Regions from separate parts of the Streptomyces sp. NPDC053665 genome, predicted to be linked through region 3. Evidence: riboswitches for the same ligand, from Rfam matches in the RefSeq annotation. Region 3 holds a riboswitch; each other region holds the start of a gene.
What was found. Region 3 has a riboswitch for cobalamin ahead of ACZ6ZN_RS16350 (ribonucleoside-diphosphate reductase subunit alpha). Riboswitches for the same ligand answer to the same signal wherever they lie in the genome.
Positions count from the first base shown of each region.

Region 1: it holds a riboswitch for cobalamin, as region 3 does, so the genes downstream of both, ACZ6ZN_RS32010 (cobalamin biosynthesis protein) here and ACZ6ZN_RS16350 (ribonucleoside-diphosphate reductase subunit alpha) in region 3, are expected to answer to the same signal.
Region 2: it holds a riboswitch for cobalamin, as region 3 does, so the genes downstream of both, ACZ6ZN_RS02170 (energy-coupling factor ABC transporter permease) here and ACZ6ZN_RS16350 (ribonucleoside-diphosphate reductase subunit alpha) in region 3, are expected to answer to the same signal.
Region 4: it holds a riboswitch for cobalamin, as region 3 does, so the genes downstream of both, ACZ6ZN_RS25445 (ABC transporter substrate-binding protein) here and ACZ6ZN_RS16350 (ribonucleoside-diphosphate reductase subunit alpha) in region 3, are expected to answer to the same signal.

Region 1 covers NZ_JBVJKK010000011.1:64,193-66,352, forward strand. The annotation lists gene ACZ6ZN_RS32010 (cobalamin biosynthesis protein) at 1-913, opposite strand, end outside; cobalamin riboswitch at 1,015-1,152, opposite strand; gene ACZ6ZN_RS32015 (hypothetical protein) at 1,284-1,505, opposite strand; gene ACZ6ZN_RS32020 (inorganic phosphate transporter) at 1,539-2,160, opposite strand, start outside.
Region 2 covers NZ_JBVJKK010000001.1:504,126-506,285, forward strand. The annotation lists gene ACZ6ZN_RS02165 (serine/threonine-protein kinase) at 1-799, shown strand, start outside; cobalamin riboswitch at 902-1,086, shown strand; gene ACZ6ZN_RS02170 (energy-coupling factor ABC transporter permease) at 1,117-1,818, shown strand; gene ACZ6ZN_RS02175 (energy-coupling factor ABC transporter substrate-binding protein) at 1,815-2,160, shown strand, end outside.
Region 3 covers NZ_JBVJKK010000003.1:744,160-746,319, forward strand. The annotation lists gene ACZ6ZN_RS16350 (ribonucleoside-diphosphate reductase subunit alpha) at 1-1,295, opposite strand, end outside; cobalamin riboswitch at 1,419-1,545, opposite strand; gene mctP (monocarboxylate uptake permease MctP) at 1,690-2,160, opposite strand, start outside.
Region 4 covers NZ_JBVJKK010000006.1:468,571-470,730, forward strand. The annotation lists gene ACZ6ZN_RS25440 (FecCD family ABC transporter permease) at 1-342, opposite strand, end outside; gene ACZ6ZN_RS25445 (ABC transporter substrate-binding protein) at 339-1,364, opposite strand; cobalamin riboswitch at 1,434-1,620, opposite strand; gene ACZ6ZN_RS25450 (CoA-binding protein) at 1,700-2,110, shown strand.

The sequences.
Region 1 (2,160 bases), on a different contig from region 3:
GGGCACCGGCGCACACCCCGAGCGCGAGCCAGCTCACCCGCCGCGACAGCCGCACGGCCCGTTCCACGTCGTCCGTGACGACGGCACGTCCCCCGGAGTTCAGCACGGGCCGGTGCTCCACCCGCCCGCCGTACGACAGCGTCCCGCCGAGCCGCACCCCGAGCGCCCCGGCGAACGAGGCCTCCACAAGGCCCGCGTTGGGGCTCGGATGCAGCCCCGCGTCGGCGCGCCAGGCCCGGACGGCCCCGCGCGGATCGGGTCCGGCCACGGCCGCGAGCGCGGCGGTCAGGCGGGCGCCCGGCCACCCCGCCACGTCGTCCAGCCGGGCCGAGGCCCAGCCGTAGCGCCGGTAACGGGCCGACTTGTGCCCGACCATGGCGTCCAGGGTGTTCACGGCGCGGAACCCGAGCAGCCCCGGCACCCCGCAAGCGGCTCCCCACACCAGGGCACCCACCACCGCGTCGGAGGTGTTCTCGGCGACGGACTCGACCACGGCCCGGGCGATGCCGTCGGCGTCGAGGGCCTGCGGGTCCCGTCCGCACAGGTGCGGCAGCCGGGCCCGGGCAGCCTCCACGTCCCCGGCCTCCAGGGCCCGGCCGATCGCCGCGGCCTCCCGGGCCAGCGACGTCCCCCCGACCACGGCCCAGGTGGCGGCGCCGGTCAGGGCGACGGAGGCGACGGCGGAACCCCGCGCGGCGCGCGCGGCGGCGCACCCGAGAGCGACGGCTCCTCCGGCGCACACGGCGGTGTGCAGCGCGCCCCACCCGCGGTGGTCCCGCCACAGCACCCGTTCCACGGCGCCCGCGGCCCGCCCGAACGCGGCGACCGGATGCCCGCGACGGGGGTCGCCGAGCAGCAGGTCACCGATCAGGCCGGCGGCGGCGCCGTACGCGAAGACGCGACCGGCACTCATCGGCTCAGCCGGCCGAAGGGGAGGTCGCAGGCGGGGTGTCGGGCCTCGGTCGGCAGCCGCGCATGGCGATGTGTCCTCACTCAGGGTGTCCACGCCCTGGTTCGAAGAGACCGGCGGTGAGAGTTCCTGGCTCCCGGGGCGTTCACCCCGGTGACAGTGGCGGGACCGCGCCGGACTCGCACCGGCTTCCTCTCCTGCCGCCGTATTGGCCCCGGCAGTCCACCACGGCCGCGAACAACCGTCAACTTGCCGTTGACCTGCGGGGGGAGAGTGTGCAGAACCCCACATCCCCCCGGTCACACGCGTGCCGGGCGGCACGGGACTCCAGGTCCCGTGCCGCCCGGCTGGACGCGCTCGTGCGGTGCGGCCGTCAGGCCATGATCAGGTAGATGCCGTAGCCCACGGCCGCCGCGCACGCGGCGAAGCAGGCGTAGGCGCCGGTGACGGCGAGGCCCGCGGAGCCGCCCTCGGCGGCCGCCCGCTCGCGGCGGGACAGACCGGTGATGCCGAGGGTGAACAGGCCCACCAGGGCCACGGTGACCACGAGGCTGACGCCGAAGACGGAACCGAGGGCCGCCCAGTCGATCTTCATCTCAGTGACTCTTCCTTGTTACCGGTGGCCGGATCAGACCGGGGTGGTCGTGGAGGTGGCCCGCTCGGAGGTGGCCTGCGCCGGGAACGCCGGGACCGGCTCCTCCGCGATCTGGCCCGCGGGCGGCGGCGTCACCGCGGCCATCGCCGTGGTCACCACGCCGGCCGGCTCCGCCTCCTCGGTGTCGTTGACGTTGGTGTGGTCGACGACCTCGCGGCGCGAGAGCTTCCAGATGGCCGCGCTGGAGGCGACCAGGAAGAGGGCCACCACGGCGGTGCCCCAGTCACCGAAGCCCGTGACGTACTCGGCGAGCGCGCCCACCAGGGCCGCGGCCGGCAGCGTCAGGCCCCACGCGACGAACATCCGCGTCGCCGTCGACCAGCGGACCACGCCGCCCTTGCGGCCGAGGCCCGCGCCCATCACGGCGCCGGAGACGGAGTGGGTGGTGGACAGGGAGAAGCCGAGGTGCGAGGAGGCCAGGATGACCGTGGCCGCGCTGGTCTGGGCGGCGAAGCCCTGCTGCGGCTGGAGGTCGGTCAGGCCCTTGCCCATGGTGCGGATGATGCGCCAGCCGCCCAGGTAGGTGCCGAGGGCGATGGCGACGCCCGCGGAGAGGATGACCCAGGTGGGCGGGTCCGAGTCGGGGGCGAGGGTG
Region 2 (2,160 bases), on a different contig from region 3:
CGCCGTCGCCCTGCTCCACCAGCACCTCGACGCCGCTCCGGTGCCGCCCCGCGAGCTGGGCGTCTCCGGTCTGCCGCCGGCGTTCGAGAACTACCTGCTCGGCCTGCTCGCCAAGCAGCCCGAGGACCGGCCCACCGCGCAGCAGGCGGCCGAGTGGTTCGCGGGCGGCGCCTGGCGGGGGCTGCCCGAGCCGCTGCCGGAGATGTCGCCGCCCGGGCGGTCCCGGCCCCGGCCCGCACCGGCCACTCACGGCACCCCTCCGGGCGCGGGGGCGAGCAGCCCGACCACGTACGCGCTGCCGGCGGCACCCGGGTCGCGCAGCGCGGCCCGCGCGGCGCAGGCGGGGCGTCCCGGGCGCGGCGGACGACGCGGCGGGGGGAGCGGAAACCGTTCGAAGGCCGTCGCCGCGGTCGCGGCCGCGGCGCTGTTCGTCGCCGCGATGCTCATCGGCATGCAGTGGTTCTCGCCGGACGACACCGCCACGGAGGGCACCGACCCGGGCCCCTCGCCCACCGCGAGCACCCCCACCGCCGGGGCGAGTTCCGGCCCCGCGTCGGGATCGCGGCCGGACTCCGGCCCGGCCGCCACGCCGGCCACCGGGACGGTGGCCGATGTCATCCCGCCCGGCACGACGCCGGTCGAGCAGGCCCCGCCCTCTCCGGCCGCCGAGGGCACCGCACCCCCGCCGGACGCGGGCGCCGAGCCACCGGCGGAGGCGGAGCAGCCGGAGCAGGAGCAACCGCCCGCGCAGCAGGGGGACGGCGAGGCCGAGGACGGCGGGGACGAGGGCGACGACTGACCCACGAGGCGTTCCCCCGGCGGAGCCCCAGGTGCGCCGGTGTGCGAGGGGGCGCCCCTCGCGCGCCCCCGGGTGCGGGTTGTGCTCGTCCTGATCCGGGCCTTATTGTCACCTGGCCTTGGTGAACGGGAAATCCGGTGTGATGCCGGTGCGGCCCTCGCCACTGTGAATCGGGAAGTCCGGCTCCGGCCCTCGCGGGCAGCCACTGGGTCCTTGTGACCCGGGAAGGCGGAGTCCGGGCGGTGGTACCCGTCAGCCAGGAGACCGGCCAAGGCGCGTCAACCATCCACGAGGTGCTGGAGAGGGTCTGCTGAGCCATGCACATAGCCGAGGGTTTCCTTCCTCCGGCGCACGCGGTCGCCTGGGGCGTCGCGTCGGCGCCGTTCGTCGTCCACGGGGTCCGGTCACTCACCCGTGAGGTGCGCGAGCACCCCGAGAGCACCCTGCTCCTCGGCGCCTCCGGCGCCTTCACGTTCGTCCTGTCCGCGCTGAAACTGCCCTCCGTCACGGGCAGTTGCTCCCACCCGACCGGAACGGGCCTGGGGGCCATCCTGTTCCGGCCGCCCGTCATGACCGTGCTCGGCACCATCACCCTGCTCTTCCAGGCGCTGCTGCTCGCCCACGGCGGGCTGACCACGCTCGGCGCCAACGTCTTCTCCATGGCGATCGTCGGGCCCTGGGCCGGGTACGCCGTGTACAAGCTGCTGCGGCGGTTCGACGTGCCGCTGATGGTGACGGTGTTCTGCGGCGCGTTCGTCGCCGACCTGTCCACCTACTGCGTCACCAGCGTGCAGCTGGCGCTCGCCTTCCCCGACCCGGGCAGCGGTTTCCTGGGCGCGCTCGGCAAGTTCGGCTCCATCTTCGCCCTCACGCAGATCCCGCTGGCGGTGAGCGAGGGACTGCTGACGGTCCTCGTGATGCGGCTGCTGGTGCAGTCCAGCAAGGGCGAGCTGACGCGGCTCGGCGTGCTGCTCACCGCCAAGGAGACGCGCGACGAGACCCAGGTGGTGGCCCGATGAGCCGGAACACGAAGATCAACCTGCTGCTGCTGTTCGTCGTGGCCGCGCTCGCCGTGCTGCCGCTCGTGCTCGGCCTCGGCGACCACAAGGAGGAGCCCTTCACCGGCGCCGACGGCGAGGCCGAGACGGCGATCACCGAGATCGAGCCCGACTACGAGCCGTGGTTCTCCCCGCTGTACGAACCGCCGTCCGGGGAGATCGAGTCGGCCCTGTTCTCCTTCCAGGCCGCGCTGGGCGCCGGTGTCCTCGCCTACTACTTCGGGCTGCGCCGGGGACGACGGCAGGGCGAGCAGCGGGCCCTGGAGCGGGAGGCGGCGGCCGCTCCCCCGGCCGCCGGAGAGT
Region 3 (2,160 bases):
TTGGAGGAGTGCACCACGTGGCCGGGCTCGGCCGTCTGGTTGGCGGTGCGGTTGGCGGCGTCCTTGAAGGTCATCCAGCCGTTGCCGGTCTGCGCGAGGGTGCGCATCATGCGGCCGTACAGCTCACGGGCGGGCAGGGTCTTCCTCGCCAGGCCCTTCGCCTCGGCCGCACGGTACGCGGCGTCGAACTCCTCGCCCCACAGGTCGACCAGCTCGGGTACGTCCGAGGGGGAGAACAGCGACCACTGCGCGTCGGCGTTCACGCGCCGCATGAACTCGTCCGGCACCCAGTGCGCCAGATTGAGGTTGTGCGTGCGCCGGGCGTCCTCGCCGGTGTTGTCCCGCAGCTCCAGGAACTCCTCGATGTCCGCGTGCCAGGTCTCCAGGTAGACCGCGGCGGCTCCCTTGCGGCGGCCGCCCTGGTTCACCGCGGCGACCGAGGCGTCGAGGGTCTTCAGGAACGGGACGATGCCGTTGGAGTGGCCGTTGGTGCCGCGGATCAGCGAACCCCGGGCACGGATCCGGGAGTAGGCCAGGCCGATGCCGCCCGCGTGCTTCGACAGGCGCGCGACCTGGTGGTAGCGGTCGTAGATCGAGTCCAGCTCGTCCTGGGGGGAGTCGAGCAGGTAGCAGGACGACATCTGGGGATGCCGGGTGCCGGAGTTGAAGAGGGTGGGGGAGGAGGGCAGGTAGTCGAGGCGGCTCATGAGCCCGTAGAGCGCCGCGACCTCGTCCACCGCGCGGGCGGTGTCGTCCTCGGCGAGGCCGCTCGCCACCCGCAGCAGGAAGTACTGGGGAGTCTCGACCACCTTGCGGGTGATCGGGTGCCGCAGCAGGTAGCGGCTGTACAGGGTGCGCAGGCCGAAGTAGCCGAAGCGGTCGTCGGCGGTGCCGTCGACCAGCGCGTCGAGGCGGGAGGCGTGGACGCGTACGAACTCCGCGGTGCGGTCGGCGATGAGCCCCTCGCGGTGGCCGACCGCGACGGACCCCGTGAAGGACGTGACCCCCTGCGAGGCGGCCTCCTCGCGGATGCCGATGGTCAGCAGGCGGGCGGCGAGCCGGGAGTAGGCCGGGTCCTCCGAGATGAGGCCCGCCGCCGCCTCCGTCGCCAGGTCCCGCAGCTCCCGCTCGTCCGCCTGCGCGGACCGGCCGCGCAGCGCGGCGGCGGCGACCCGGCCGGGGTCGGCGTCGGGGAGGTCGGCGGTCAGTTCGGTGAGGGTCCGCAGCAGCGCGGCACCGGGAGCGTCCTGCTCCGGTTCGGCGGCTGCGGCCGGATCCGCTGGCGCGATGGTCACGGGGGCTCTCCCTCGCTCGGCACGGGGCCTCGCCGAGGGCAGGGGGCAGCACACGGACGCACACGGCGTCACGCGTCCACCGGCCCATTCCACGAGGCCCGGACGTCAGGGCACACCGGCCGGCGGCCGGGTGCACTGTCGGCAGGTCCTCGGACTGACCGTCATGCGCGCGGAGGGGCATGGGTTCACCGTTGCGGGACAGTTCCGGATTCGCACCGGATTCCCCTGCGGCGACAGCGAGCATGAGCATACATCTTGTGCCGGGCCCGGGTGGCACCCCCAGATGTAGTGTCGCGGGGTGTCGGAGTGTCGGCTTCACATGACGGCGGGCCGCCGTGACGTTCGGTCACGGCGGCCCGCTGTGCGGTGGTCGCGGCGTGCCGCGCCGTTCGGGTCAGTGCGACGATCCGGCGGTGGCCGGCGGAAGCTCCACCTGGACTCCCGGGTCGCCCGCGTCGGCCGTGTAGTCCTCCGGCTTGGTCTCGTCGACGCCGTCGGGGGCCTTCACCGCCTTCAGGACGAAGGTCAGGACGACCGTCACGACCACGTTCAGCACGAACGCCGTGAGGCCGATGTAGCCGATCTCGCCGATGCCGGGGATCTCCTTCGACGAGCCGCCGAAGTGCTTCTGCGTCGGGGAGGCCACGCCGTAGGCGGCGAGGGTGCCGTAGGCCATGCCGACCGCCCAGCCCGCGAGCAGCGCCCAGCGGTGGAACCAGCGGGTGAACAGGCCGCCGACCAGGGCCGGGAAGGTCTGCAGGATCCAGATGCCGCCCAGCAGCTGGAAGTTGATGGCGACCGTCTTGTCCATGGTGAGGACGAAGACCAGCGCGCCCACCTTCACCAGCAGCGAGACCAGCTTGGA
Region 4 (2,160 bases), on a different contig from region 3:
GGACACCCCGAGCACGAACGGGTCGGCCAGCGGGTTGCGCAGCAGCGACTGCATCACCGCCCCGCACACGGCGAGTCCGGCCCCGCACACGGCGGCGAGGAGGGTGCGCGGCAGCCGCAGCTGCCAGACGATGCCGTCCCGCACGGGCGTCAGCCCGGACTCCCCGAGGCCGAGATGGGCGGCCACGACCGACCACACGTCCCCGACGCCGATGTCGGCGGGGCCGATCGTGATGGCCGCGGCGACCGAGACCACGAGGGTCACGGCTCCGGCCGCGCCCAGCGCGAGCCCGGCGGCGCGGCGAGGGCGGACGCGGGGGCCGGCCGGATCCGGGGCGGTCACCCGGCCAGCCCGAACCGGCGCAGCCCCGCGGCCACCTGCTCCACTCCCTCGACCGTGCGGATGGTCGGGTTCATGGCCTGCCCGCTGAGCAACACGTACCGCCGGTGGCGGACGGCGTCCATGGTCCGGGTGACCGGGTTGGACTCCAGGAAGGCGATCTTCTTCGCGGCCGATTCGGCGGTCTGCGACTTACGGGTCAGGTCGCCGATGACGAGGACGTCCGGGTCGCGGTCGGCGACCGTCTCCCAGTTGATCTGCGGCCACTCGTCGTGGGTGTCGTCGAAGACGTTCTGCGCGCCGAGGGCCCGGGTGATGATGCCGGGCGCGCCGCAGCAGCCCGCCATGTAGGGCGAGTCGGAGTTGGCGAACCAGTACAGGAGGGTGACCCGGGAGGCGTCGAGGCCCGCGGTGGCCTTGTCCATCCGCCGTTGCAGGGAGACCACGAGCCGGTCGCCGCGTTCCCGCTCGCCGAACACCGTGGCCAGGTCGCGCACTTCCCGGTAGACGGTGCCGATGCCGAGGGGCTTGCCGCGGGAGCCGTCGCCGCCGGAGTTGTTGTCCTTGCCGGCGCAGTCGGACGGGGAGACGTAGGTGGGGACGCCGAGCTTCTCGAACTGTTCCCGGGTGGCGACGCCGCCCTTGCCGAGGGTGGAGACGAACGAGGCGGCCACGAAGTCGGGGTCGGCGTCCAGGACCCGCTCGAAGGAGGGGTTGTTGTCGGCGAGCCGCGGCACCTCGGCGTTCTCCTTCTCGAGCCCCTTCATCACGGGGTCGGTCCAGGTGGCCGTGCCGGCGAGGCGGTCGGCGAGACCGAGGGAGAGCAGGATCTCGGTGGTGCCCTGGTTGAGGGAGACGGCGTGCCGCGGCGGGGACTCCACGCGGACCTCGTGTCCGCAGTTGCGGAGGGTGACGGCTGTCTTCCCGTCATGGCGGCCGGAGGATTCCGTGCCGCCGCAACCGGCGAGGAGCAGGGAGCAGACGGCGAGCAGGGCGGCCGCGCGGGCGGGTCGGGCGAGGGGCACGGGGAACCAGTCCTCGGTCGTCGAGGGCTCGGTCGCGGAGCCCGGTCGTACGGTGCTCCCCCGCCGCGTCGGCCGCGGGGGCCGCCAGCAGGTCTTCGGACTCGGGTTCGTCCGGATCGGGGCGCCTTCCCGGACACGCGGTGCGTCCAGTGGCCGAGGCCCCGCCCGTCCCCCTCACCGCTGCGCGTCAGTTCCGGGTTCGCACCGGATTCCCTGACCCACGTACATGGGTTCGACTGGCTTCGGCAAGCTATCACGGGGGTGCCGGGGAATCACCGGGCGGCCCGGGCCGTTGACCGGGAACAGTTCCTTTGCGACTCCCGAGGAGGTCACCGGTGTACGGCGACGAGGCAGCGGTCCGCAGGATTCTCACCGAACTCGGCGACACCTGGGCCGTGGTGGGCCTGTCGTCGAACCGGCAGCGTGCCGCGTACGGCGTGGCCGCGACGCTCCAGCACTTCGGCAAGCGCGTGGTGCCGGTGCACCCGAAGGCGGAGACGGTGCACGGCGAGCAGGGGTACGCGAGCCTCGCGGACATCCCCTTCGAGGTGGACGTCGTGGACGTCTTCGTGAACAGCGACCTGGCCGGCGCGGTCGCGGACGAGGCCGTCGCCAAGGGCGCGAAGGGTGTCTGGTTCCAGCTCGGCGTCGTCGACGAGGCGGCGTACGAACGGACCCGCGCGGCGGGTCTGGAGATGGTGATGGACCGCTGCCCGGCCATCGAGATCCCCCGACTGGGGCGGTGACGAGGGCCGTCGCCGCGCTGTAGGCGGCCTCGGTGGACCGCTCGGTGCCG